DNA from 2 places in the Butyricicoccus sp. AF18-9LB genome. Region 1 is predicted to be linked to the other one. Evidence: riboswitches for the same ligand, from Rfam matches in the RefSeq annotation. Region 1 holds a riboswitch; the other holds the start of a gene.
What was found. Region 1 has a riboswitch for cyclic di-GMP ahead of PGY33_RS10260 (IS256 family transposase). Riboswitches for the same ligand answer to the same signal wherever they lie in the genome.

Region 1 (14,670 bases):
GTTGCAGATGTACTCGCCGCCGTGCATTGCCTGCATGAGTGCGTGAGCCTGCAGCGTCTTCATGTCGTCGAAGGCGATTGCGATGCCGCCTGCCGGCTGGAAGTACTTGAAGCCCTCGTGCTGCGGGTTGAGCAGTACGGTGCGGAAGCCGCAGTCACGGCCGTTGTCCTTGTCAGCGTCAGCCTTGAAGTAAACCTGAACCTCGCACATGCGCTCCAGATCGTATACTACAGAACCCTCGGTGCCCTGAATCTCGTAGTAGAAGTAGTTCTTGCGGCCGGTTGCAACACGAGAGGACGAGAAGTCACCAATTGCACCGTTTTCATACTTAACGAGGAAGGTGATGAGGTCGTCGTTCTCAACCTTGCCCATCTCAGTGCTGCCTGCCTTGACCGGACGCTCCGGAATAACGATGGACTGTACGCCCAGAACCTCGCTCATGTCGCCCATGATCATCTGGGAAACGCTCAGCAGATGGCTGCACAGGTCGCCGAGTGCGCCCGAGCCTGCCAGCTTGTTGATGTGACGCCATGCGATCGGAATGGACGGATCGAGCAGCATATCCTGATCGTAGGTAGCGTGTACGCGCATGATCTTGCCCAGCTTGCCGGACTTGACGAGTTCCGCAACATACTGGTTTGCCGGGTTCATGATGTTGGAGAAACCGCAGTAGTTGACTACGCCCTTTTCCTTAGCCAGATCAGCCAGCTCGCGGGACTGCTCAGCAGACAGAGACAGCGGCTTCTCGCAGAAAACATGTTTGCCGTGCTCCAGAGCAGCCTTTGCCATCTCGTAGTGCATGCAGTTCGGGGTCGCAACGTCAACCAGGTCGATTTCGGGATCGGTAACAACGTCCATCCAGTTGGTGGTGTAGCGGTTGTAGCCCATGTTCTTCGCGAACTTTGCTACTGCGTCCTCGCTGACATCGCTTACCAGCTCAAATACCGGCATATCATCGCCGAAGATCATGCGTGCATTGTGGAATGCGGTGGTGTGGGCCTTGCCCATCCAGCCGGCGCCGATCAGACCGATTTTAATTTCCTTGCTCATAAGTTTTTCCTCCTCAAAAAATCTCAATACCTTTGTTGGATTTTATCGAAAACGCCTTGTGCGTTTCTTACAATGTGAATAGTTGAATGGTTTCCGGGGTCCGGCTCATTATCGAGCCAGACCGATCGGAGAGAACAACGCGTAGACGCAAAGCATCAGGATGAAGCAGGTCAGCGCGGCGGGTTTTACATACTTCCACGGGGTCAGGTCAACAGCCTTGGAATCCTCGAGGATAAAGTCGGTAGCACGGGGCTTGAACTTGCCGATGAGCAGCATCAGTGCCAGGTCTACCGGGAACAGTACCGAAAGAACATACAGGTAATGCACATTCAGCGGCAGGAACTTGGAGATCGAGTACAGGATAACGTGTACGACCAGCGTAATTTTCGGTGCACAGGCCGGAACGCGCTTGGTGTAGAAGCCTACCAGCACGATCGCGAGGATCGGCATGGAGTAGAAGCCGAAGCACTCCTGCAGGAAGTCATACAGACCGGACGGTGCATTGCTGACGAACGGCGCTACGCAGATGGATACGATCGCAAGACCGGTACCAACGCGCTTGCCTACGCTTACCAGATGAGAGTCGCTTGCGGTCTGGTTGAACAGCGGACGGTGGAAGTCCAGCGTGTAAAGCGTTACACAGCTGTTCAGTGCCGAGTTAAAGGACGACAGGATCGCACCGAACAGAACCGCTGCGATGATGCCGAGCAGCCAGTTCGGAACAACCGTGGTGATCAGAGACGGATATGCCAGGTCGCTGTTTGCCAAGCCGTCTCCGAAGAAGCGGTAAGCCAGCAGACCGCAGATGGTGATGAAGAACGGATCCAGCAGCTTGAGGAAGGCGGTGAACACTGCGCCGCGCTGTGCCTGCGCCAGATTCTTTGCTGCCAGCGTGCGCTGGATGATGGACTGGTTGGTGCACCAGTAGAACAGGTTGTTGAACAGCATGCCGAGGAACAGGACCGGCCACGGAATCATCGGAGGCAGGGCGTTCGCCGGATTGACCGCGTTGAACTTTTCTGCCGGAACATTGGTGATGAAGTCCTGAATACCGGCAAGGAAACTGCCGTTGCCGAGGATGCAGATGGACAGGATCGGAATCAGCAGACCGCCGATCAGCAGGCCCACGCCGTTTACGGTATCAGATACCGCAACTGCCTTCAGGCCGCCGAAGATTGCGTAGATGGAACCGATAACGCCGATTGCAACACACAGGATCGCAATACTCTGATAAGTGGTGATGCCGAACAGCTGATCCAGATGGAAAATCTGGTTGAAGGCCAGCGCACCGGAGTATAGTACGGTTGGCAGGTAAGTAAGCATGTAGCCGAGCAGGAACAGGAACGAGATGATCTGCTTGGTGGTGCGGTCAAATCGAACCTCCAGAAATTCCGGAATGGTGGTGATGCCGGCTTTCAGATACTTCGGCAGGAAGATCAGTGCCAGCGCCAGCAGCGCGATACTTGCGTTTACCGACCAGCTCATGGCGCCCATGTTGGTCGAATAGCTTTGTCCGGCCTGTCCGACCAGCTGTTCGGTGGACAGGTTGGTCATTTCCAGTGAACCGGCGATGACCAGACCGGTCAGTCCGCGTCCTGCAAGGAAGTAGCCTTCCTTGGTGGACAGGTTCTCCTCCTTGGTCTTGTACCATGAGATCAAGGCCACCAGACCGGTGAAGGCGATGAATGTTAAAATGATAATCAAATGTTTCAACCCCTCTTCTGAATAAAAAAATCCTATTATATTGTAGAATTTCCTATTCTGGTTTTTTCTTTTCCCTTCGTCTTTTTAACTCAAAAGAAACTATTTTTGTGTTTTTGTTCGTTTCCCTTTCGTTGTACCTATCATATATCAAATTCTCACATTCATCACTACACAGGATAATAATAAAATATCAAAATTTTATACTTTTTATCAGTATTATTTTTTGATATAATTGTATAAGAAAAGCGAATGACAGCATTTCCATACCATGATATGGTACAAAAAAAGGAGTTGACACCAATTATGCTTAACGATATGGGTATTCTGGCAGATTCTGTCCGCTATTACCACGATGCAGATGCCTTCACCGCGACTAACCTGTACCATGTTCCGCACGCAGGCAGCTACCATTGCGACGAAACATACGGTATGCAGCGTAATTATCTGGATATCTGCCAGATGCTTATTGTAGATGAAGGCGAACTGTCGGTCACCTACCGCGGTGAAACACGCACTGCCGGTCCCGGCAGCCTGATTCTGCTTGACTGCAGAGAACCGCACAGCTATCACGCCCTCACACCGATTCGCATGCGCTGGTTCCACTTTGCAGGCAACGGCAGCACGGCCTATACACATCTTATCCTCAATACGCACGGGTTCATCCTGCCCACCGGAAGCAATGCCGAGATTGAGGAATGTGTCCGCCGCATCATGGTCTCGGTGCACCAGAACCAGCCCAATCCTCATATTATTTCCCTGACGATCAACAAGCTGCTCGTTCTGCTCGTGCTCGTGCTCGGGGAAAAGAAAAAAAGCGATCTCGAGATCGCCATTCAGGACTCAGCCGACTATATGACGTACAATTTTGCGGACAAATCGCTCTCCATCGAACACCTGTCCCAGCGTGCTGCGCTCAGCACCTGCTACTATATGCGTAAGTTTAAGGAATACCAGTCGGCAACACCGCATCAGTTTTTGCAGACTGTGCGTCTGAGCGCCGCAAAGCAGCAGCTGCTCACCACCTCGCAGAGTATTGAGACCATCGCAGATAACTGCGGTTTCTCCAGTGCTTCGCACTTTATTATGGCCTTCCGTAAGAGCACCGGCATTACCCCGCATCAGTACCGCACCCAGTGGAAATAAAAAGCACACTCTCCGTACTGCGTCCACAGGATGAAACGGTCGCGTGTACAGACAGGCAAGCGCAGCGCAGCTGTGCTATCCGAACGGTGATATTCATCAGATTGCTGCGCGAAATGTCGTTTTTATGACACGAATCGTATAACAGACCAATCGCGTGCTTATACAGATTATGGTATAACAATCAAAAATCAGGTACATATACGGTGTCTGAGAGATAGGCAAACCCATCGAAAGATGGGGGACGCAAAGCCGGAAGGGTCTAAGGCGGCGAACGCCGCAATGACAGCCGGTTGTAAGCATCAGCGAAGACGCTGTTAACCTCTTCTGCGCTTTATTTGGCAGAAGGAGGTGTACGCCGTCAAAAGAATATGGCAAGCCGATTCGCGGTGCAATACACTGCTCGCAGAGCAGGTAAAACTCTGCCCTTTTGTGCTGTTCCAACAAAGATATAAAAACGCTTTCAAGTCATGAGTAGCCATGTCTTGAAAGCGTTTTTTTATTTAAATTTGAAGCCGTTAAAGCAGATAAAATACGGAGGGAAAGTTATGAAAAACGATTGTTATCGGCAATAGTATCATTGTGTTTGTTGCGACAATGGCGCCGACTGTGGCGTTTGCGGCGGTCGCAGAACTCGAACGCGAGTACATCCTCCAGCGCCAGCGCGAGGGTATCGCCATTGCCAAGACAAAGAGCCAGTACACCGGACGCAAGCCGATACCGCTGCCGGACAACTACGAGCGGGTTGTTTCCCGATGGCGTGCCGGAGAGATTACCGCAATCGAGGCTATGTGGCAGACTAGACTTAAACCTAACACCGAGTTCATGGAAAACGGTCTGGAGGCCGAGCTGGACGATCAACTGGGCTACAGCCGGTATGACTACAAGAACAAGGACACGGATAACGGCCGGAACGGGCGCAGCAGCAAAACCCTGCGCACCAGTTTTGGCGATGTAGAGGTATCTGTGCCGCGGGATCGCAAGAGCGAATTCGAACCCAAGGTGCTGCGGAAAAATCAGACCAGCATCAGCCAGGACATCGAGGATATTTTCATTGCTGTACGGATAATTTGACCGGTTTTTCTGCGGCGATCGAGGCGGTCTATCCCAAGACGGAAATCCAGAACTGCATCATCCATCAGCTTCGAAATTCCGGCAAATATGTCTCTTACAAGGATTTGAAGGCACTTATGGCTGACTTGAGAGCAGTCTACGCAGCGGTAGATGAATCGGCTGCTTTGGACGCGTTAGACACGTTTGCAGAACACTGGGACAAGAAATATCCTAAGATTTCTCAGTCATGGAGGGATAACTGGGCAAATCTCAGTACCTATTTCAAGTTTCCTCAGGCACTCCGACGGCTGATCTATACGACCAACACGATTGAAGGCTTTAACCGTCAGCTCAGGAAGGTAACCAAGTCGAAATCCGTGTTTCCGACCGATGACAGTCTTTTCAAAATGCTGCAGCATGAGCCGAAAACCTGTAAACGCTGCACAGTATGTGCTCAGAAACGGAGGAACAGCAGATGATTACGAACGAGTACGGTATTCATACCTTTTCACTAAAATTTCAATGCAAATATTCCGAAATTCAGAATATTATCGAACAAAATGAGTGCATTCGTACCGGCAAAGGGAAATCAGGGCTTTCGTCATATTACCAGATGCCGCAGTTCAAGTCCATCGGCGTTGAAATTCACTTAGGGCAATCCATCTCGCATCCGTGCTGGCTGATACTGATTGTTAACCCGTCTTCTCCGCTCGCCAGTACCTATGAACCGACTGCATTATTTCAAGCTGACGAAAAGTCTGTTCAACAGCTAAAGCACCACCTGCGGAATATCCTTGATAAGATCGGCGTTGACCGGCGGCTCAAGGGGTTTAAGCTGTCGAGGTATGATTTGACCTGCAATCTGTATTATGACCGCAAGGCGGATGTTCAAGATCGTTTGGATATTTTCAAGAAATCCTTTCCTATCCTCCACTACAGTGCGGTTAAGTTCGGCCAATATTCAAATTCCAATGAAAGATTCAAAGGCGCCAATAAGCATTCATCGAGTTAACGTACTGGAAATGGTTCGGATAAAGGCTTGTTACAGGGTATTTGTGTCTGCTTAAACGGTGCGATTTGACAATCAATCGCCAACATTAGAATAAGCATACATGAATTAAAGTGAAATGCGTTTTCACCTATGTTGATGGAGGTTTTCTATGCCGAACGATGAAATCCTAACCGTCAAAGAGACGGCCGCCCTGCTCAAGACCACGCGCCAGCAGATCCGCAAAATGATCGCAAACGAAGAACTCCCGGCCGTAAAGGTTGGCCGGGAGTGGAGGGTGCGGAAGGCGGGGATTATGGAGTTTTTTTGAGGTGAATTTGTAAACATACCTATTGGATCATATAGCCGTATATTTTCCGCATCAACACATCCAGATAAAGTTTTCTTTCGCGCTGTAAAATATAATTTGATCCTGTGGAAGATGAAGAGTTTGGCTGATATATTTTCGCTGATGTTCCAGATTGGCAATCTGAGCTGCCGTCAGAGATGTGCTATGTCGCGAGATTGGCGCTGCTTTATCGGCGCAGTTAATCGCAATAATCAAACGGGAACATGAGACAGGGACAGCATTGACTGAAACAATGCTAGATCGTTAGCATAATCTCTTTGATCCGATCGCAGCACATATACGATACAGATGCAATGATGCAATATATCTTTCAAGCATCAAATTCCACACACAGGATCAGAAATGATCAATCAATGCGAAATGGCAGGAGCACTTCATTCATGCGTTCAATATTCTGTACGACGCTGTCCTTGCGGCGGATAGCAAGGCTGACATAAAGCGTGTCGATGAGGGAGAACTGCGCCACGCGCGGCGACACGAAAAGCTGCTCGGGCGAATACAGCTCAAGGCAGATGTCGCTGACTTCTTTGAGCGGCGTATCCGGATAGCCGGTGATGCCGATGGTCGGTGCGCCGCACTCCTTCGCGGTACGCACGGCCGACACGATTTCGCGCGTCTTGCCGGTATGCGAGATGGCGATAACCGCCGTATCCGGGCCGCATTGGCTCGCCTGAATCTGCATCAGGTGCGAATCGGTCAGCGAAACCGCGCGGATACCGATGCGCATGAGGCGGATGTAGAAGTCCTCCGCGATGGTGCCGGACGCGCCGACTCCGAGGATGAGGATATTCTCCGCCCGGTTGAGCGCCCCCACCGCCTGCTCGATTTTCTCGAAATCAAGCAGCTGGAGCGCCCGCTCGAGCGTGTCGATATTCCGGCCGAACACATTCTCCGAAATGGTCGAAATACTATCGGTTTCGGACAGATCTTCAAAAATCGTGCGCACCGACTTAGGAGAATATTTCGCCAGCAGCAGCTTTACCTCGCTGAAGCCCGCGCAGCCGACGATCTTGCAGAATCGAATAATACTCGACTCCGCGATGTCAAGCTCGGCCGCCATCTGCTGAATGCTGATCGAGGTAATATGTACCGGATCGGCTAAGATATAGTCCGCAATCCGCTTTCCAACCTTGGATAAAGTCGAATACTGCGACTGAATTGCGGCATAAACGTTCTTGTCCATGCAATCACCCTGCACTTCCGCATCATATAGTAATTTCATTGTATCACAAAACATCGACCTTGTGAAGAATGCACAAAATTGAATATTATTCTTTTTACAATATGATTTATTGAATTTTATTCCGCTCAGTGCTATACTTGTAGATGTTCGGTGGAACGGACTTCCACTGAAAGGGTATAGCGAGAGACGAGTCCGGACAACGTCTCAAAGGCAGACCCACTCCCGATGCGCCCGGCGCACCGGACGGTCTGTATCGCTGCAACTGAAAAGAAAAGAAAAACAAAAAAGGACTGAGCAAAACCATGGGCAAATCCAGCAACCCGACTTTCGCGGGTGATAAGGAATTTGAGAAAATCCATCTCAAAGAAAAGTTTTCCTACGGCCTCGGCGACGTTGCCTGTAACGTTGTCTACGCCCTGACAACCTCGCTGCTGATTTACTTCTACACCAACGTAGTCGGTATCTCGGCGGCTATGATCGGTACCATCATGCTGTTCTCCCGTTTCTTCGATGGTATTTCCGACGTACTTATCGGTCATCTGGTTGACCGCACGCATTCCAAGCACGGCAAATCCCGTGCATGGATTCTCTGGATGATGATTCCGTACGGCATCGCAGCCATCCTGCTGTTCACCGTTCCGCCCGCAACCCCGATCGTCAAGGGCATCTACGTTTTCATCACCTATAACTTCTGCACCACCGTTGTCTACACCGCACTCAACCTTCCGTATGCAACGCTGGCTACCCTGATGACCCGCGATACCGACCAGCGCGCCGTTGTCAACCTGTTCCGTACCGGTATGTCTGCCCTCGGCAACATGGTCATCACCGCCATTACCTTCCCGCTCGTCACCCGTCTGGGTGACACCCAGCAGGCATGGATCGAGGTTTCCATCCTCTACGCCATCGTTTCCATCATCATGCTGTTCATCTGCTTCAAGAACTGCCACGAGCGCGTCAAGGAAGAGACCAAGACCAAGGACGGCAAGAACGTTCCGCTCTGGATGGGCATCAAGCTCTGCGTCACCAACAAGTACTTCATCATGTTCTTCATGCTCGCTGTGTTCCTGTCCTTCTATGAGGCAGTTACCGGCACCTGCAACGCATACTACGCACAGTACATTCTCGGCAACCGCGACCTGCTCGGCGCACTCGCGTCCTTCGAATCCATTCCGCAGATCGTCACCGTTCTTGTCCTCTCCCCGTTCATCGCCAAGTTCGGCAAGCGCAATGTCGCTCTCATCGGCGCAATCGTCGCCGTTATCGGCACGGTTTCCCTGTTCATCAACCCGAGCGCCCTCAATCTTGCACTGTTTGCCTGCGTCATGCGCGGCATCGGCAAGGGCTGCTTCCGCGGCGTCAAGTACTCCATGCTCGCTGACGTTATCGAGTACGGCGCATGGAAGAGCGGCATCCGTGTACAGGGCCTGATGGTATCTGCTACCACTGCCGGCCAGAAGTTCGGCTCCGGCATGACCAGCGCGATCTTCGGCGCCCTGATGAGCCTTGTAGGCTTCGCCGGCACCGCAACCATCAATGCCGCACAGTCTCAGATGCTCATCGCCATCTACATCATCGGCAACATCATCGCCTGGGGCGGCATCGGCGTACTGCTGATCTTCTACAAGCTCGATAAGATCTATCCGCGCATTATCACCGAGATGAAGCAGCGCGAAGCTGCCGAGGCAGCAAAGGCGACCGCAAACGCCTGATTTTCCCCCGCACTCCCTCATTTTTACGCATCATCTTTTTCTTCCCTTATATGGATCAGCCGGCGGAGTCAAGCATTCCTGCCGGCTGCCCCCATATTCTACCGCAAATAAAATTCTGTAAATATCCACCATTTATATGAAAGGCGTGTAACAAATGGAAACCCTGTCCTACGAAAAACGCATCGAACTCGGTAATCTCGTCCCGGCGCTCGGCCAGTTCAAGGTCATGGAAAAAATCCCGCAGTATCAGCAGTGCGAGGTGCACAACCTCGTGGATGCGCCCGCCGAGGTGCCCGAAACGCTGCGCCACGTTGTATTCAACATCGAGCGCGGCCAGACGCTTCACGAAACCATCGACTTTCTCAATATGTGCCCCGACCTCAAAAACATGGACATCATCTACGCCAACGAGCTGGATGACGGCGCGGTCCGCTCGGGCAACTGCAACGTTGCCTACGAAATCGCGAAATCCATCGGCATGAATTACGCCTACGGTCTGGAGTTTATCGAGCTGGTAAATCCCGAGGACAACAAGGGCTTCCACGGCAACGCCCTGTTCTCCCGCTGGCCCATCCGCTGGGCGAAGGTCGTCCATATGCCCGAGCAGTACAACTGGTACTATGACCGTCAGAAGCGTATCGGCGCACGTGTCGCCATTGTCTGCTCGCTCGACATCGGCGGACGCGAGGTCGGCGCGGTCAGCGTTCATCTGGAGAACCGTGCGGACAGCGAGGGCCGCGAAGCGCAGATGGCAGTCGTATATGATGAGATCAAGCGTTCGTTCGCGCCCGATACGCCGGTCATGATCGGCGGCGATCTGAACACCAATACGTTCGACGGCAACGACATTCCGGGATTTACCAAGCTGTTCAACGACCCGGAGCGTCTCTCCAAGCACATGGAGCACGTTGAGCAGTACGAGCGCGTTCTGCCGCAGGCGGAGGAAAACGGCTTCTCCTACCGCGAGTTCAGCAGCATCGAGGGCACGCGCCGCAAGCCGATGCCGGGCGGCAAGAGCATGCTGCTCAAGCTGGACTGGCTGATGGCGCGCGGCATGGAATGCGTCGATCACGGCACGATTTCGACCGAGACGAAGGACTGCACCTGGGCCGAGCCGGGCAGCGCGCTGGCGAAGTTCACAGGTCCCGAGCTGTCCGACCACAACGCCTGCTGGGCAGACTGTCGATTCGCAAAGTAAATACTGAAATCTATTGTAGAAAGCTGCACACGCTGCATACATATTGGCAGCGTGTGCACTTTTTATCGAGTGAGGAGAACCTACATCAAATGAGTGGAATGATACAATACCTGCGCGAACTTCATTTCGCCTCGGTCGTAGTGCGGCTCGCCCTTGCGATGCTGCTCGGCGGCTGCATCGGTCTGGAGCGCGGACGCAAGCGCCGTCCGGCCGGTTTCCGCACCTATATGCTCGTCTGTCTTGGCGCGGCGCTGACCGTGCTGCTCAGCCTGTACGAATTTACCATGGTGACAGGGCCGTGGTCGGATATTTGCGCAGAGATCGGCATAAAAACCGACGTTTCGCGTTTCGGCGCACAGGTCATCAACGGCATCGGCTTTCTGGGCGCAGGAACCATTCTCGTTACCGGCCGCCAGCAGGTCAAGGGCCTGACCACTGCCGCTGGTCTGTGGGCGTCGGCCTGCACCGGCCTTGCGGTCGGCGCAGGATTTTACGAGTGCGTGCTCATCGCATTCGCGATGATATTTCTCAGCATCCGCCTGTTCCCAATTGTGGATGCGTACATACAGGAGAACGCGCGTGACATCAATCTGTACATGGAGTTCCATTCGCTCGGGGACATCAGTACCATCATCAATCAGCTGAAAGCGCAGAACGTGCAGATCTACGACATCGATATCGAGCGGAACAAAAGTGGCGAGGCGCTGCACCCAAGTGCGATCTTCTCGATCCGCCTCAATGAAAAAATACCGCACACGCAGCTTCTCTCCGATCTGGCGGAGCTGGACTGCCTTTGCGTGATCGAAGAGCTGTAAGGAGTGGACTGCTATGTTATCTGTTTTTGACGGCCTGCGCGACGTGACGACGCTTTCCGTGTTCGTGCGTCTGGCCTGCGCGCTCATCTGCGGCGGCATTATCGGTATCGAGCGCTCGTACAAGCGCCGCCCGGCCGGCTTCCGCACGCACATCCTCATCTGCATCGGCGCGGCCATCACCACGCTGACGAGTCAGTATCTGTATCTGAATATGCACTATTTTACAGATATGGCGCGCCTCGGTGCACAAGTTGTGGCGGGTATTGGCTTCATCGGTGCGGGCACCATCATCGTTACTAAGCGGCAGCGCGTCAAGGGTCTGACCACAGCGGCTGGTCTCTGGACCTCGGCCATCATCGGCCTCACCTTTGGCGGCGGCTTCTACGAGGGCGGCATTCTCGCGACCGTGTTCATCATGCTCGCCGAGCTTGTGTTCTCGCGGCTGGAGTACCGTGTGTTGGAGCACGTTCCCGAGATCAATGTGTATATGGAATATGAGGATAAAACGTGTCTGGACGATGTGCTGCAGTTGTACCGCAGATGTGATGTCAAGGTGCTGAATATCCAGATCACCCGTGCGGCGGAAAACGGTGAGCACAATGCCTGTGCGATCTTCACACTGCGCCTGCCGCGCAGCTGCACGGTAAACCGTCTGATGACACTGGTCGGCGAGCGTGAAGGCATCGTGTCGGTCGAGGAACTGTAAAACAACAGAACGCAGAAAGAGGCTGACGAATCTGCGCTTTCAAACGAATGGAATTCGCGTCCTATGTCACAATTTTTCGTCTTTTTTGTAAAAAATGAAGTGTACATCCCCACTTTTACAAAGATTACACAAAAATGAATTTCTCTATTTAATACGCGTTGCAGTGCGAGAACTTTTTTCTGTTTTTCCTTCATTTTTAACTATATATTATAGATGTAGAAGCTCCTGAGATATTCTCAGGAGCTTATTTTTTGCCCAAAAGGAGGAGGCAAATATGTTCAACAGTCAAAAATTTCTGACGTGCGGCGTGATGGCTGAGATTCCCTCATGGCTGACCAACCTGATGTGGCACATAGTGCTCACGATGGAGGTTGAGAAAAAGGACTATTTGCAGGTATTCACGCTGACGAAATTGCCGACCGGTCAGCACATCGTCCACGAGCAAGAGCAGCCGCCGTATCGTTATGAGCTCGATGTACCGTGTGACGATTCCGTCAATGCGAAGGTGTTCGTCATCGACAATTTGACGCATTCTACTATGCTGTTTTCCGAAGAGTATTGAGTTTTACCAAACGAAATGGAGGAACAGACAATGAGTGAAACAAGAATTTGTGCAAATTGCGGTGAAGATCATCCGATAGATGAAATGTTTCAAGTGGGAAATGACTGGCTCTGCGATGACTGCGGCCGCATTATTCATCGCGACCGCGCGTATTGGGATAATGACGACAACGCTTACTGTTCGTCCTGTTGGGACGAACAGTGCTCGGTCATTCACGAGTACAGCTACACGCCCGACCTTGTTTTCCACGGCAAGGGTCTGCGGCACTTCGGCGTAGCACTGGAAATCGACAACGGCGGCACAGACCGTTACAATGCCGAAAAATTGTTGAACATCGCCAATGCAGACGCGGAGAATTTATATATCAAGACGGACGGCAGCTTGGACGATGGTTTGGAACTTGTCACGCACCCAATGACACTTACATACCATCTGAATGAAATGCCGTGGGCGGAAATCCTCCGTAAAGCGCAGAGCATGGGCTATCTCAGTCATGCGGCAGGCACTTGTGGCCTGCACGTTCACATCTCGCGTCTGGCGTTTGGCTGTACTTACGAACAGCAGGAAGCCGCGATTGCCCGTTTGCTCTACTTTGTCGAGAAATTCTGGGCAGAACTGCTGCGGTTCTGCCGCCGCACACAGAGCCAGATGAACCGCTGGGCGGCGCGATACGGCATTCGCCTTACGCTGTCTGAGCAGATGAGCCATGCGAAAAACTCCTGTGCCGGGCGCTATACGGCGGTCAACCTTACCAACTCGGACACGGTTGAAATCCGAATATTCCGCGGTACGCTCAAACTAAATACCCTCAAAGCCACCTTGCAGATGGTAAATCATCTCGTCGAGGTGGCTGTTGCTATGTCCGACACCACTGTACAGGAGCTTAGTTGGTTTGATTTTCTGGACACCGTGCATGAACCAGAGCTGATTCAGTACCTCAAAGAGCGCCGTTTGTACGTCAACGAACCCGTAAATGCAAGCGAGGAGGAATAATATGTGCAGTTTATTCGGCTTAATCGACTTTAAAGAGTGCCTGAGCACTCACACGAAAAACAAAATCCTGAATACGCTGGCGCGTGAATGTCAGGTGCGCGGCACGGATGCAACCGGCATCGTCTATAACTTCAAAGACCGTCTGCGGATTTACAAGCGCCCGATTCCCGCTCGAAAGATGAAGATTCACATTCCGAACGGCGTGAATGCGGTTATGGGGCATACCCGTATGACCACACAGGGCAATGCGCAGTTTAACCAGAATAACCACCCGTTCCTTGGTCATGCTGACGGCAGCAGCTTTGCCCTCGCACACAATGGCGTTCTCTGGAATGACAAAGACCTGCGGATGGACGAAAACCTTCCTCAGACGAGCGTCGAATCTGGATAAGGACAACTCCATCTGGTTCGTCGTCGGAGATAATCCGCTCTGCGTGGTGTTCTATGATAGCTTCCTGCTGTACGCTTCCACACAGGAAATCCTGTGCAAAGCGATCACAAAGCTGCACTTAAAGGCGCCAACGGACATTCTGGAGCCAAAGGAGGGCGAGATATTGAAGATTGACCGCAATGGCCGTATCACTACTGGGACATTCGCACCAAGAACCAGCTATGAGCATTGGTGGCGGCGTTATCCATATTACCGCGACTACTATGAGGACACACCTGAGAACTACAACGACCTGTTCAGTGTGGCAAAAGCATTCGGCGTAACCGCCGATGAGGTGCAAGCACTTCTCGATTACGGCTGTTCGGAGGAGGAGATCGAAGAAATGCTCTACGATCCGACTTTGCTCCACGAAATGACCGACGAGCTGCTATATGCGTACTGATTGGAGGTGATTTCATGGACGCAGCAAAAATCGTTCTCGGCGTGATGACGGTAATCGGCCTGCTGGCTGATCTGCTGTCAGACGATGACTGAACGCAAAAGTACCGGATCACGCGAACCGGTACTTTTTTGAGTCTGTCATTTTGGTATACCCTATCGAAACAGGGAAAAGTTGTGTCAATAGAGTTGCTTTCGGAGTTTTGCAATATGTCAGAACAGAGTGTGATCCTATTGCAATACCCTACCGTTTTCGGTCAAGAGGCTTCATACAGTAACACCTCATCATCATGAATAGAATCTAAAAAGCGCTGGTCCAGGCTGGTGGTTGGTACCAGATCGACCGGTCGTCCAAGAGAATCCTCCA
Region 2 (14,670 bases), on a different contig from region 1:
CCAAGTCCATGAACGTAACCGTTAAGGACAGCTATGCTCCGTATCTGGCCTCCACTTCCGAGGTTCAGTTCTCCAAGGGCGACACGGTATCCGCTAAGGCTGCTGAGCTCTGCAAGAACGCCAAGACTGACGAGGCTAAGGTTATCGCCATCTACAACTACATGGCAAGCCGTTATACATATGATAACAAGCTGGCGAAAGAGATCACCAGCGGCAAGATCACCAAGTACATCCCGGATACCGCCGCTACCCTGAAGGGCACCACCGGTATCTGCTACGATTTTTCCTCGCTGTTTGCAGCAATGTGCCGCAGCCAGGGCATCCCGTGTGCACTGACCAAGGGTTACGCCGGCTCCAGCTACCATGCTTGGAACAAGGTAAACCTGAACGGCAAGTGGTATCAGATCGACCTGACCTACGCGGTTACCCGCAGCGTGAAGAACGCAAAAACCCTGCATGACTGTGTATCTCCGCTGACCTACACCAACACCAGCGATGCGCTTGCAGTAGCTGCGGCTTAACACGTTTCCGTTTTACTTTGTATGCAAATGGTCCTGATTGGATGCGTTTATGTCCGATCAGCGGCGATTTATTGCATAAAAACGATTCCGGATTGAAATCCTTCTTCGCTTTTTACAGTATTTGTTTGTTATTCGCGGGCATTTATGGTATACTGAAGAAGAGGATCCGGAGGATTTCTGTCCTGCGCAGGCAAAGGACTGTGTATGCAGTCCGGCGTGTCTGCCGACAGAAAAGATCGTAAAATTCTGTGCATGACTTCCGTAAAGGGATACAGGTACAGACAAAGGCACAGCCGGTGAAAACCGGTGTCGCAAAGCCAGATGGGCCTAAACGGAGGTTTTTCCTCTCCGCATGGCAGCCGGTTGCCAAAGGTACTTTGTACCCCCTTGCAGAGCTATGCGCTGTAAAGGGGGTATTCTATTTGGAAATTGAACTACTTCTGCATTGGCTGAAGAAATTGTAAAAAATGACTATCTGTGCTACTCATTAAGGAGTAAGTTGTGCAGACAAGGGCACGATCGGTGAAAGTCGGTTTCGCAAAGCCAGGGGCCTAAACGGAAGACCGTCTTCCGCATGGCAGCCGGTTTCCTGATGCAGCTTCTTCTCTATAACAAGAAAGAAGGATGCTTTATGCGAAAACGAATGCTAAGTATTTGGCTCTGCCTTATGATGGTAATGAGTATATTACCCACGGTCAGCTTTGCTGCTGAATCGACAGAACCGGAAGGCGGAGCTACAATTACAACATCGGAAGACGAAGCTACAATTACAACACCGGAAGGCGAAGCTACAATCTATGTTGATGCAACGAAGGGCAATGACGAGCAGCCTGATGTTGGTACGACAGCAGATAAGGCGTATAAGACCTTGGCAACAGCTGTTACCAAGGCTGCAAACGGTGATACCATCGTGCTTGGCGAAGGTAAATATACGCTGTACAAGAAGGACGCTGTGACAAAGGGGAAAGATCTGACTTTTGTGGGTCAAGGAGCCGATAAAACCAGTTGGGGTATTGGCGCTACAATGCCCGATCCAGATAAGTTCGGTACAGAGTACAACGGCGATTACAGCTTTGACGGCGCGGGAACGATCACGTTCCAGAACATGACGCTCCAGTCTGCAAGCGCAAATTATCTGGGCTTTATCCGTGCGGATAAAACGGTTGTTGAGAATTGTATAATCAATGGCAAGACCTTCTACTGGGGTTATACTTCTGCAACGTTTACGAATACCACGTTTAACTGCCCGGATGGAGATTATGCGCTCTGGACGTATAGCTCGCCTACCATGACCTTTGACAACTGTACTTTTAACTCTTCCGGTAAGGTCATCAATGTCTATACCGATGCTGGTGCAGGTAAAGAAAATATCACAGTCAACTATATGAACTGCACGGTTAACGGTTTTAGCGTGAAGCAAGTGCTGAATGTCAACGACAGCAACATGGGAGACTATAAGTATATCCTTAATATCTCCGGAAATAATACGGTTTCCGGTGTGCCGTATGACAAGACTACCTGCTCCCGTTTGTATGGTTTTGCCGGAAAGACTGGAAACAACACCGGCAGATTGGATGTAAACATCGACGACACACTCGTTTGGCAAGGTGGCAAGATGGTCTCTCACAAGCACTCTGCCGGTGAGCAGGACAATGCGTTTACCTACAGCTACGGCGATTGGAAAGATAATGGAGATGGCACCCGGACCCACAAAGTGACCAAGACCTGCAAATATTGCCATTACAAAACCGAGTATGATGAAACTGAGGATATTCCGCCCATCGACTGGGACGTTTCCCGATCCAAGACCGCAACGGCGCTGGATACGAGCACGTGGACTTCCAATGTGACGCTGTCCCTGCCCAGCGCAGAGGAAAAACTGGCCTCCGATGTGGTGTTCGTGCTGGATGGTTCTTCCTCTGCGGACACAAATGTAGTAAAAAGCTCTCTTGAACTTTTGAAAGAACTGAAGTCGGCTACGGATAACAGCGGCGCAGCTGTGAATGTCTGCGTTGTAAAGTTCAAGCGGCAGGCTTTCAAATCCGAGTGGTTTGATTTGTCGAAGAACTTTGACGAAATTAAAAAAGCTATGGAAACCAAATATTCCGGCGGTACGAATATTCATGCCGGACTGCTTGCGGGCAAGGAAGCACTGGAGGAGCACACCAATGTGGCGGCAGGCAGAAAGTACCTGATTCTGGTTTCGGACGGCTCCACCTATCTGTACAGCAAGGACGGCAACTGGGCCAGCGATACGCCGTTTACCCGTTCTTACCATCCTGCGGAACCGTACAATGCCTTTGCCGGTGGATACTGGGATAATGGTTATTATGAACCCAATAACTATCCCGAAGTCAATGTTGCCCGGCCTACGACCACATCCGACGTGGCCACCTGGCAGAGATATCTGGCCGATGTGAAGGCCAGAAATGAGACGGTAAACAGCGAGGGTAAAACCGGTGATGATTATGATTACCACTGTGACTACGATCTGAATTTCAATCAGGGCAAGCCCAGCGATGACTTCAAATCACAGCCCTGTGAGCCGCGGACAGCCAACAACCGGGATATGGCGTTCTACTATGCCAATCAGGCTTGGCAGCAGATCAAAAATGCCGGGTACAACGCATACGCCATCGCTACTCAGGATAGTATGGCAGGTGATGAAAATTCGAAAGACTCCTACTGCTTCATGAATTACCTGAATGAGGGAAAGATCCTCGATTTTGCCGACATTCAGAAGGACATCCTCTTCGCCGTCAGCGCCGGTTCCAAGGTGACCGATACCATCGGAGAGAAGTTTACGTTCGGTGGTGTAGACAGCTTTACCTTGAAGGTCGGCACAAAGGAAATCAAGGGCGTCAAGGACGCTTCGGATGAGAATACGGTAAACTTTGGCGAAAAGAAGAAGGACGGTAAATATCCGTACACCGTTACCTACACCCCGGCAACCAAGACCTTCGTCTGGACCATCAATGAGAACGTCTCCAACTTCGCGCCGGTCCAGCTGACCTATACCGTCAAGCTGACCAAGCCCGAAACCGATCCCGGCATTTACGGTGTGGAGGATCTGAATGGCGAAAAGGCCCTTTCTGGCGCAGAAGCCCTGTTCACCAACGAGAGCGCCGTTCTGAACGCCAAAAACAGCGCCGGTGCGCCGCTCAAGCCTCTGGACTTCCCGAAGCCCTCTGTTTCCTATACGGTGAAGTCCTCCGGCGGCGGTGGCGGCGGCGGCCGCAAGCCCACCGTTACCATTCCGGATGATGTACCGACCGGCCTGAACGGCGATGACCACTATGCTTACATCGTAGGCTATCCGGACAGCACTGTTCGTCCGCAGAACGGCATTACCCGTGCTGAGGTAGCAACCATCTTCTTCCGTCTGCTGACCGATGAGACCCGCAATGCAAACTCTACGAAGACCAACAGCTACTCCGATGTAGCAGCCGGCGCATGGTACAACCACGCGGTTTCTACGCTGAGCGCTATGGGCATCGTAAAGGGTGACAGCCAGGGCAAGTTCAATCCGAATGCGCCGATCACCCGTGCGGAGTTCGCTGCGATCGCAGCTCGTTTTGACGACAAGGCCAACACGACCGCTGTTGACTTCAGCGACATTGCATCCCACTGGGCAAAGGACGAAATCAGCGCCGCTGCCAACAACGGCTGGATCAACGGTTATACCGACGGCACCTTCCGTCCGAATAACAAGATTACCCGCGCCGAGGCGATGACGCTCGTAAACCGCGTCCTCAAGCGCCTTCCGGAGACCGCAGAGGACCTGCACAACGACATGATCAAGTGGAGCGACAACTCCGACACTTCCGCATGGTATTACCTGGCCGTACAGGAGGCTACGAACAGCCACTATTACGACCTCAAGGAAAACAAGCACGAGAAGTGGAGCAAGCTGCGCGAAACTCGTGACTGGACCGAACTGGAAAAGTAAATACTTTCCCGTAAGGGCGAACGAATCCCCCGGCCATTGGTCGGGGGATTTTATTGCTCTGATAATTTTTTTCTAAAGGATACAAATTTCGGCATATTTTTCTTGTTAAAATTATAACATATTGCCCTTGTGGTTTTTATATCATAGGTTCATAATAGGGATTGCCGAAAGGGAAAAAGAGGAATTCAAAAGTAGGCTTTTCGGTGATTTTTATGCGAAAGTCATGCTTTCGCAGCCGGTATAGAGGAGGAGATAATATGATCAGCTTTATCGTATGCTTATTATTATTGATCACCGGCTATCTTACTTATGGTAAAATTGTAGACAAAACCTTTGGCCCGGATGACCGGGAAACGCCGGCAGTTCACATTAACGATGGCGTTGACTACGTTGTCATGCCGCAGTGGAAGCTGTTTCTGGTACAGCTGCTGAACATCGCCGGCCTTGGCCCGATCTTCGGTGCACTGCAGGGCGCTCTCTGGGGCCCGGTTGTATTCCTGTGGATTACATTCGGTACCATTTTTGCCGGCGGCGTACACGATTATTTCTCCGGCATGATCAGTGAGCGAAACGACGGTGCCTCCATCGCAGAGGTTACCGGCAAGTACCTCGGTCACACCATGCAGAATATCATGCGTGTGTTCTCGGTTGTACTGTTGATCATGGTTGGCACGGTATTTGCAGTCGGCCCGGCCGGTTTGATCGTTACGCTGTGCAAGAGCAACGGTGTGTCCGGCGTGCTTTCGACCACGCTGTTCTGGCTGATCCTCATCCTGGTTTACTACTTTATTGCAACCTTTATTTCGATCGATAAGATCATCGGTAAGGTATACCCGCTGTTCGGCATGTGCCTGATCATCATGGCGGTCGGTGTTATCATCGGTATCTTCACCAACCCGAATTACACCATTCCGGAGATTTGGTCTCACCTGTACAATATGCACCCGTCCGGTACGCCGGTATGGAGCTTCATGTTCATCACGGTTGCATGCGGTGCAATTTCCGGCTTCCATTCCACGCAGTCGCCGCTGATGGCGCGCTGCATGAAAAACGAGAAGCAGGGTCACTTTGTATTCTACGGTGCAATGGTAGCTGAAGGCATTATCGCACTGATCTGGGCGGCAGCCGGCTGTGCTCTGTATGAGGTCACCGGCGGTCTCAACACCGGTCTGGCGGAAGCGCTGGCAGGCGGTCAGTCCGCAGCAATCTACGATGTATGCTCCAAGACCATGGGCGGCGTTGGTATTGCTCTGGCCATGATCGGCGTTGTTATCTGCCCGATCACTTCCGGTGATACCGCATTCCGTTCCGCTCGTCTGACACTGTCCGACTGGTTCCACATGGATCAGAGTTCGTATGCAAACCGCCTGAAGCTGTGCATCCCGGTACTGGGTATCGGTGCTATCCTCGGCATCGGCAATGCGACCGGTCTGATCGACTACACGGTTATCTGGCGTTACTTCAGCTGGACCAACCAGACGCTCGCTATGATCGTTCTGTGGGCAGCAGCTATGTACCTGTTTACCGAAAAGAAGAACTTCTGGATTGCAGCTGTTCCGGCTACGTTCATGAGTGCAGTTTCCTGCACCTATTTCATCCTTGCACCGGAGTGCCTCGGCAGCCTGCTGAACAGCAAGACAGTAGCCGGCACGGTAATTTACAATACCGCAGTGGCGTACCCGATCGGTATTGTATTCGCGGCACTGCTGCTCGCACTGTTCATACGTGCGACCAAGAAGCGCGGCGCAAAGAAATCTGCTTGAATATAATAGCATTGCTGCAGCCGGCCGTTCCTTTGTGCGGTCGGCTGCGGCCATCCATAACGATAATTGCGGGGTGACGGAAAATGTTGAAACCTTATCCGCTCAGCGCGGGACGTATTGATGACGCGTCGCTTGCTGAGGATAAAAAAACCTGTCGGAAAATCGGTCCGTGCGGCATCGGCAGGCATGCCCTTTATTTGAACAGCTTTTTTATTGACCGGCGGTATTATGTTCCGTTTTCCGTGGTAACGCGTGTGTACAAGCGCGTTGCGATGAGCAAGGGCGGCTTTTCCGGCAAGGGCATTTTCGCCACGCTGTCCTATCTGGTCGTGGAGTTCGACGGCGGACAGAAGGTGTGCAATTTCAAGTATGAGCAGCAGGTCGATGATTTCCTGAGCGTTATCCGAGCTGAGCACCCGTCTATTCCGTGTGTCAGCGCGGCGGCCGAGCAGCGCATTGCCGAGGAGAAGACCCGCCGGGAGGAAGAGGAGCGCAATCGTCCGCCGATGAGCGCACAGGCGGAGAAAACCGTGCAGGCACTCGATAACGCAATCGACTATCTGGAGCGCCGTCCTGAGCTGACCGAACGACTGAGCGCAGCCGCAAAACGCCGCCGGAACTTTCAGTGTACGAACGGCAGCTACCGCTGGGCCGCTATGGCGATCACACTGCTTGGATTTGCGGCGCTGGCTTACGGTATCGTTTCCTTCATGCGTCACGGCTCGTTTTCGATTTATTTTACGCTGTTCGGCCTTGCCGCGATATTCACGTTTGCAGGTTTCAGCGTCCTGCCGACAGCACGCAACAACCGTGCCTCCATCATGCAGAATGATGCACAGGCACAGGAGAAAATGCAGGCTTACCTTGCGGACTATCTGAATTTCCCGCTGCCGGCTCGCTATGCACATCCGGTTGTGCTGCGCCGCATGCAGCGTGCCGTCATGGATGGCCGCGCAGTGACCGCTGCGCAGGCGCTCGACGTTGTGAAGGCTGACCTGAAGGCGCTGAATGCGGATGTCACCGTCTCGCAGGCGGAATACGATGAGGTTGTCGCCATCAAGCCCATGTTCCTCAATGCGGAGTATCAGTGATAATCAAATGATACAAAAATCCCTCCCGGTTTATGATCGGGAGGGATTTTTGGCTTATATGATGTACATATCCGGTCTGCGGAGCGGCAGATAGTCCGGATTCCTGCGGATTTTTTGCACCTCCTGCAGATTGATATCGCAGAGGAGCAGCTGCTCCGTGTCGTTTGCTTTGACAAGCACCTTGCCGCTCGGATGAATGACGAGCGATTCGCCGGCAAACTGCATTTCGCCTTCTGTGCCGACACGGTTGCACATGGCGGTCGAAGCAGATGACAATGCCGACGTTGCCGAACGGCGTGCGGAACACCTTGAAGCCATCGTTGGACGGCGTGTAGTAATCCTGCTCGTAGAAGTTGATATTCTGTGCGATGTGTACCATTTTTGCAACATCCTGCACGGTTCCGTCCGGCATTACCCATAGAGATGCGTCATTATATCATTTCATTTGGCAAATGAAATGCGAAAAGGACATTCCCGAGGGGTGGGAATGTCCTGCGAAAAAGAGTATCGATATGATCTGATTTAAGAGCACAGTCCGCATTTCGCGCATGCAGACGGTGTGGCAGCGCAGCCGCCGAGGGCAGTCTCGCGCAGCTCGATGGGGATGCGGCGGCCGACCGCGTACATGGTATCGAGCATTTCATCGAACGGGATAAACTGGTGAATGCCCGCGAGCGAGAGCTCAGCGGCAACGAGCGCGTTGGCTACGCCTGCCGCGTTGCGGTTCTGGCACGGATACTCGACCAGACCGCCGACTGGATCGCAGACCAGACCGAGCATGTTCATCAGCACGGTGGAGGCCGCGTCAAGGCACTGCTCAGGCTTGCCGCCCATGAGCTCGACAGCTGCGCTGGCCGCCATTGCGGAAGCGATGCCGACCTCAGCCTGACAGCCGCCGACCGCGCCTGCAACGGTTGCGTTGCGCATGGCGAGGTAGCCAATCGCACCGGCGTTGAACAGGGCGTCAATCAGCCGTTCGTCCGAGATGTTGTAGCAGTCCTGCAAGGCAAACAGCATGCCCGGCAGAACACCGGCGCTGCCTGCGGTCGGCGCGGCCACGATAAGGCCCATCGAGGCGTTGACCTCGAGCACGGCCATCGCGTACTGCGCCGCCTTGTGCAGTACATCCCCGCAGATGGAGCGGCCTTTGGCCGCGTGCTGCGCCAGTTTTTTGGCTTCGCCGCCAATCAGGCCGCCCATGGACTTGACCGGCGTTTTGAGCGGTGTCAGCGCGGATGAGCGCATGATTTCGAGCGCCCTCTTCATACGGTGCGTGACCTCATCACGCGTGGTTTCGCCCAGCTGGCACTCGCGGCGGCGCATGATCTCGGAGATGGGGAGCTGCTGCTGCGTGCAGAGTGCAAGCAGCTCGGATGCGTTTTTGAAATCCATAATCTGCTCTCCTCCTTACGGTTCGATGATCATGACGTCGTGGACGTTGGGATTGTTTTTGAGCGGTTCCTCAATGCCCTCGGGGAAATGACCGTCCGACTCGACGATCGTATAGGCGGTGTTGCCCTTGGACTCGCGGAACAGGCGCATGAATGCAATGTTTACACCCTTGTCGCTGAGCACCTTGGTGATGTGCGCCACGACGCCCGGCTTGTCCTGCTGAACGACGATGACCGTGCTGTATTCACCGGTAAAGTCAACCTCAACGCCGTTAATGCGCGCGATGCGGCACTTGCCGCCGCCGAGCGACTCACCGCGGATAGTCATCACCTGACCGGCGGCATTCTCCATGCGGATGTCCACGGTGTTCGGATGAACATCGGTCTCGGTCTCACACGGCGTGAATGAGTAGGACAGACCGCGCTCGGTCGCAATCGAAAACGAATTGCGGATGCGGGTGTCGTCGGTCGAAAAGCCCATGATGCCGCCGAGCAGGGCGCGGTCAGTGCCGTGGCCGTGGTAGGTCTTGGCGAACGAGCCGTACAGGGTGAAATCCACCTTTTTAAGCGGCGGCGCGATCATCTTGTGCGCCAGATACGCGATAACGGCTGCGCCGGCGGTATGGGAGCTAGAGGGACCGATCATATTCGGTCCCAGCACATCAAAAACACTGATAAAGGACATAGGGGATTCTCCTTACTGAGCGGAGGATTTGCAGATAAACCTGCGGTAGATGGTCTCCACGATCACGCCGATCGCGTTGTCGCCGGAAACATTGCATGCGGTGCCGAACGAGTCCTGCGTGATGTACAGTGCAACCATGATGGCGCAGATCGGGCCGCTCGGGTCGCCGGCCTCGGTGCCGAAGATCATGTACAGGAACGGCAGGGCGGTCATAATGGAGCCGCCCGGCGCACCGGGAGACGCCACCATGGCAATGCCGAGCGTCATGATGAACGGGATAACGGTGCCGATGGAGATCGGCAGCTGGTTCATCAGGCAGACGGCAGTCGCACAGGCGGTAATGGTAATCATCGAGCCTGCCATGTGGATGTTTGCGCACAGCGGAACCGTAAAGTTGCGGATTTCCGAGGAAACGCCGTCTGCTTCAGCGCACTGCAGGTTGACCGGAATGGTAGCCGCAGAGGACTGGGTGCCCAGTGCGGTTGCGTAGCCCGGAATCTGGTTGCGGATGAGCGTAAGCGGGTTCTTGTGGCTGACCAGACCTGCAATTACGAACTGGATGCAGATGCAGATCAGGTGCATGATGATAACAACGATGAATACCTTCCACAGAATACCGAGGATGGCAAAGGTCTTGCCGGACTTGGTCATATCGGTGAACGTGCCGCAGATGTAAAGCGGCAGCAGCGGAATGATGACCTTGTGCAGTACGCAGTCAATGATGCCGGAGAAGTCGGAAACGCCGTTGTACAGCGTGTCGCCGATGGTCTTGCCGCGCAGGCTGGACATGCACAGACCGAGCACAAACGCCGTAACAACAGCGGACAGCGTGTTCATCAGCGCCGGAATTTCCAGGCTGAAGTACGGCTCCAGCGAGTTGCCTGCGGTTGCGGCGATCTTGTCGAGCGCGTCCGCACTCATGAAGTGCGGGAACAGGGTGTCGGCTACAAAGAACGAAGCCGAGCCTGAGATCAGGGTCGAGCAGTAAGCGATGGCAACCGTGATGAGCAGCAGCTTGCCCGCGCCGCTCTTGAGGTTAGCAATGCCCATGGTAACATACGCGAGGATCATCAGCGGGATGATAAACGACAGGAACTGGCTGAAGAACGACGAGAGCGTTACCACAAAGCGGCAGAAGCCTTCCGGCAGGAACTGGCCGAACAGGATGCCGACAATGATGGCGATGATGAGCTTGGGCAGTAATCCGAGTTTGAATTTTTTCTTTTCTTTCATTTCTTTTTCCTCCTTTTTGGCGGGCAGCACCACACAATTTGAACTGCGGCACTTTGCGGAAAGTGCACCTGTTCGGTTATGCGATGTTACCCTTTGCGGTGCAGACCGTTTGTTTGCCCCTCTTTGGTCTGCTGCCGTGGAAGTCTGCCGAGATTTTTGCCTCCGGACACAAAAAGAACCGCTTATTTTAGGCGAAATGCTGTAAAATAGGACGCGGTTTTTGTGTAAAAAGGATAAATAAAAAATCGGTGGTAAACCTCCAATTTCTTTCTTGACCTCTTTGCAGATTTAGTATATTCTGTTTAATGGGTTAAGTCAAATTCATATATTTTATCATTTCGATTTAAAATATTGATAATATAGGGGAGAGAGGGAAATTCATGGAGCTTCGGCAGCTTGCAACCTTTATTCGGGTAGCACAGTTTAAGAGTTTTTCACGCGCAGCAGAGAGCCTCGGCTACTCACAGTCGGCGGTAACGGTGCAGATACGCCAGCTGGAGGAGGAACTGGACACGCGTTTGTTCGACCGCATGGGCAAGCGTATCGCGCTGACCGACACAGGCGAGCGTTTTCTCAGCCATGCGTGCGATGTGATGAATCAGGTCAATCAGGCGCGCATGTCGGTCACATCCACGGCAGAGCTGCACGGTTCGCTGCATATCGGCACGATTGAGTCGCTTGCATGTCTCAAGCTGCCGACGGTGCTGCATCTGTACCGTAAATTCAACCCGAAAGTGTCTATCCGCATCACGGTCGGTGAGCCGGAAGAATTGATTGAGCATATGGAACGCGGCGAGCTGGACATGATCTATGTGCTTGATGAGCCGCTGTACAGCAACAACTGGAACAAGCTGATGGAGCAGCGCGAGGAAATCGTATTTGTGGCGTCTGCATCGCTGCGCGAGGAGCTGGGCGGAAAAGAGCTGACGATTGAGGAACTGCTCACGCAGCCTTTTTTCCTTACCGAGCAGGATAATTATCGCCGTGTACTCAACCGCCGTCTTGCCGCGCGGCGGACCATCCTTACGCCGTCGCTCGAGTGCGGTGATACCTCGCTGCTCATTCGCATGCTTGAGATTGATCGCGGTGTATCCTTTCTGCCGTGGTACGCAGTCGAGAACAGCGTAAAAGAGGGAAGGCTGATCCGTTTGTCGGTCGAGGACTGCTATATTTCGCTCTACCGCCAGATTTTCAGCCATAAGGAGAAATGGCGCACACGCGAAATGGATGAATTTGTCCGCGTGGCCAAGCTGGCGGACGAGGATGAATAGGAGCATATAACAACATCCCACTTGCTGAAGCACAGCAATGATATGTACCCCCAATACTGGGTGTCCAGTATTGGGGGTACATATCAAAATCCGGTCAGCCTTTTTATCTCAGTAGACGATGCAGGAATGTGATTGTCCTGGTGCACGAATGATTTTGGAAGATTACCCAAACCAATCCCACCGAAACGCTTCGGTGGACAGAGTAGATGCCTTGCCGTCGAGTGCAATCTCGCTGAGCAGGATACCAACGATCGGTGCGATACCGAACCCATGTATCTGGAGGCGCAGAAGCAGCTGAAGAAACAAAAAACAACGCATACCTTCTGACAAATTTGGCAACACTACTCGTAAAAGGAGTGTGTTTTCATGTCAGATATGTTTTGCTTTCAGTGCCAGCAGACCGCAGGCAACAAGTGCTGCGTGAGCGTGGGTGTCTGCGGCAAGCAGCCGGATACGGCAGCGCTGCAGGATGAGCTGGTGTACGAACTCATTCGCTTGGCCGAGGCGGCAGTTGCGGCCGGTCAACGCACACAAATCGTCGACCGACTGCTGATGGACGGCCTGTTCATCACCTTGACCAATGTCAATTTTGACAATCAGGCGATTGCGGAATTCACCGAGCGGGTACGCGCGGAACGAGAGAAATTCGGCGGAAAACCGTGTGCGGTCGTGGAGCTGTGGAAGGGCGACACGGATACGGTTTCGCTGCGTTCCACGCTGCTGTTCGGCATGAAAGGCATGGCCGCCTATGCACACCACGCGATGAATCTTGGCTACACGGATGACGAGGTGAGCGCGTGGTTTTACAAGGGCCTGTGCGCGGTCAATCGCCCGCATTCGATCGAGGAATGGCTGGCGCTGATCGTCGAGTTCGGGCAGGTGAATTTCCGGTGCATGGAGCTGCTCGATGAGGCCAATACGGGCACATTCGGCACGCCGCAGCCCGCAAAAGTGCCGACCGACATCAAAAAAGGCCCGTTCATCGTGGTTTCCGGGCACGACCTGGGCGACTTAGCGCAGCTGCTCGAGCAGACGGCGGGAAAGGGCATCAACATCTACACGCACAGCGAAATGCTGCCTGCGCACGGCTATCCGGGACTGAAAAAACATCCGCACCTTGCGGGCAATTTCGGCACGGCATGGCAGAGCCAGCAGACGGAGTTCGAGAACATTCCCGCGCCGGTGCTGTTCACCACCAACTGTCTGATGCCGCAGCGCCCAAGCTATCAGGACCGCGTGTACACGACTTCGGTGGTGGGCTATGCGGGTCTGCGCCATATCGAGGCGGATGCGTGCGGCCGCAAGGACTTTTCGCCCATCATCGAGCAGGCGCTCGCGCTCGGCGGGTACGAGCACGACCACAGCATGAGCGGCATCAACGGCGGGCATATGCTGATGACGGGCTTTGCACACGGCGCGGTGCTGGCTCACGCGGAGGAGATCATCTCGCTCATCAAGAGCGGCAAGGTGCGGCATATCTTTCTGGTCGGCGGCTGCGACGGCGCGCATCCGGGCAGAAATTACTACACCGAGTTTGTCAAATCCACGCCGATGGATACGCTGGTTCTGACGCTTGCGTGCGGCAAATACCGCTTCAATGACCTCGATCTGGGCGAAATCGGCGGCCTGCCGCGCATTCTGGATATGGGCCAGTGCAACGATGCGTACAGCGCCATCAAGGTTGCGCTTGCACTGGCGGATGCGTTCGGCTGCACGGTCAACGACCTGCCGCTCACGCTCGTGCTCTCGTGGTACGAGCAGAAGGCGGTGTGCATCCTGCTGACGCTGCTTGCGCTCGGCGTGAAGAATATTTACCTTGGACCGACGCTGCCGGCGTTTCTGTCGGAAACCGTGGTCAAAACACTGGTGGAGACCTACGATCTGCACCCGACCACCAATCCGCAGCAGGACCTGGATGCGATTTTGGGAAGGGGATAAACCGGCGAGCTTTTTGGACGCTACGGAGCGTTCCTTGTTTCCCTCTCGTTTGCTTGCTGCAATAGGTTTCAGCAAACGAAAGAGGAAAGAAAACAATGAAATTTACGGCATTCAACGGCAGTCCAGCGGGCGAAAAGAGTGCCGCTGGACGCATGCTCGGGGTCTTTCTGGCGGGCGCGGCTTGTGCCGGAGCGGAAACCGAGCTGTACCATCTTGGCGATTACAGCATCGGACAGTGCGTGCAGCACGATGACATGGAGAAGCTGCTTCGCGCATATCAGTCTGCGGATGTGGTCTGCTTGGACTCGCCAGTGTACTCGTGGAACATGACGGCGCTGCTCAAGAATTTTGCAGACCGGCTGATCCCGTTCAAAAGTCCGCTGCTGACCGAGCAGGCCGGCTATGAGTTTGCGGCACAGGGCGAGGTCACAGCAGAGCCCCGTACACAACTGGATGCGCCGCTGATGTCCGCCGCAGAGTATGTACAGTTTCTGGGTATGTAAGACAAAGGGAAACGGTTCTTGCCTTCGGGAAAGAGCCGTTTTTGATGTGCGCCATAGTATCTGACGGAATGATATGGGAAGTGAAGCTCGATCAGGCTATGCCGAAAAAGCAATACTATGTCGATTATCGGCAGGGATTTTTGTGTATCAGGATGGTATATTGGAAGTCAGTGTGGTATAGTTAGGGTGAACTAACTATGGATTGACACTGGAATCCCATAAAAGCAAAGAGATGAAGGAATTATGCAAAGCAAACAGCAAAAGCAAATCAAGGTATTTCTGATACAGACCTTCGGCGGAAGCAGGGGCGGCTCGCTGTTTTCAC

Region 2: linked by a shared signal. The riboswitch ahead of PGY33_RS09210 (S-layer homology domain-containing protein) and the one ahead of PGY33_RS10260 (IS256 family transposase) in region 1 are both predicted to bind cyclic di-GMP.

Annotation. Positions count from the first base shown of each region.
Region 1 covers NZ_JAQCWA010000017.1:34,459-49,128, reverse strand. The annotation lists gene PGY33_RS10275 (Gfo/Idh/MocA family protein) at 1-1,050, opposite strand, end outside; gene PGY33_RS10270 (solute:sodium symporter family transporter) at 1,159-2,754, opposite strand; gene PGY33_RS10265 (helix-turn-helix domain-containing protein) at 3,058-3,897, shown strand; cyclic di-GMP riboswitch class I at 4,105-4,195, shown strand; partial or broken gene PGY33_RS10260 (IS256 family transposase) at 4,573-5,360, shown strand; gene PGY33_RS10255 (hypothetical protein) at 5,423-5,959, shown strand; gene PGY33_RS10250 (helix-turn-helix domain-containing protein) at 6,108-6,266, shown strand; gene PGY33_RS10245 (MurR/RpiR family transcriptional regulator) at 6,652-7,488, opposite strand; gene PGY33_RS10240 (MFS transporter) at 7,791-9,200, shown strand; gene PGY33_RS10235 (endonuclease/exonuclease/phosphatase family protein) at 9,355-10,398, shown strand; gene PGY33_RS10230 (MgtC/SapB family protein) at 10,488-11,213, shown strand; gene PGY33_RS10225 (MgtC/SapB family protein) at 11,227-11,919, shown strand; gene PGY33_RS10220 (DUF960 family protein) at 12,194-12,481, shown strand; gene PGY33_RS10215 (zinc-binding protein) at 12,512-13,474, shown strand; gene PGY33_RS10210 (class II glutamine amidotransferase) at 13,476-13,865, shown strand; gene PGY33_RS10205 (hypothetical protein) at 13,807-14,307, shown strand; gene PGY33_RS10200 (nucleotidyltransferase family protein) at 14,561-14,670, opposite strand, start outside.
Region 2 covers NZ_JAQCWA010000013.1:48,964-63,633, reverse strand. The annotation lists gene PGY33_RS09215 (transglutaminase-like domain-containing protein) at 1-521, shown strand, start outside; cyclic di-GMP riboswitch class I at 798-892, shown strand; cyclic di-GMP riboswitch class I at 1,024-1,114, shown strand; gene PGY33_RS09210 (S-layer homology domain-containing protein) at 1,153-4,470, shown strand; gene PGY33_RS09205 (carbon starvation CstA family protein) at 4,728-6,233, shown strand; gene PGY33_RS09200 (ATPase P) at 6,317-7,324, shown strand; gene PGY33_RS09195 (nitrilase-related carbon-nitrogen hydrolase) at 7,379-7,642, opposite strand; gene sdaAA (L-serine ammonia-lyase, iron-sulfur-dependent, subunit alpha) at 7,847-8,716, opposite strand; gene sdaAB (L-serine ammonia-lyase, iron-sulfur-dependent subunit beta) at 8,732-9,400, opposite strand; gene PGY33_RS09180 (dicarboxylate/amino acid:cation symporter) at 9,413-10,633, opposite strand; gene PGY33_RS09175 (LysR family transcriptional regulator) at 11,014-11,904, shown strand; gene PGY33_RS09170 (hypothetical protein) at 12,067-12,210, opposite strand; gene hcp (hydroxylamine reductase) at 12,271-13,842, shown strand; gene PGY33_RS09160 (flavodoxin family protein) at 13,938-14,345, shown strand.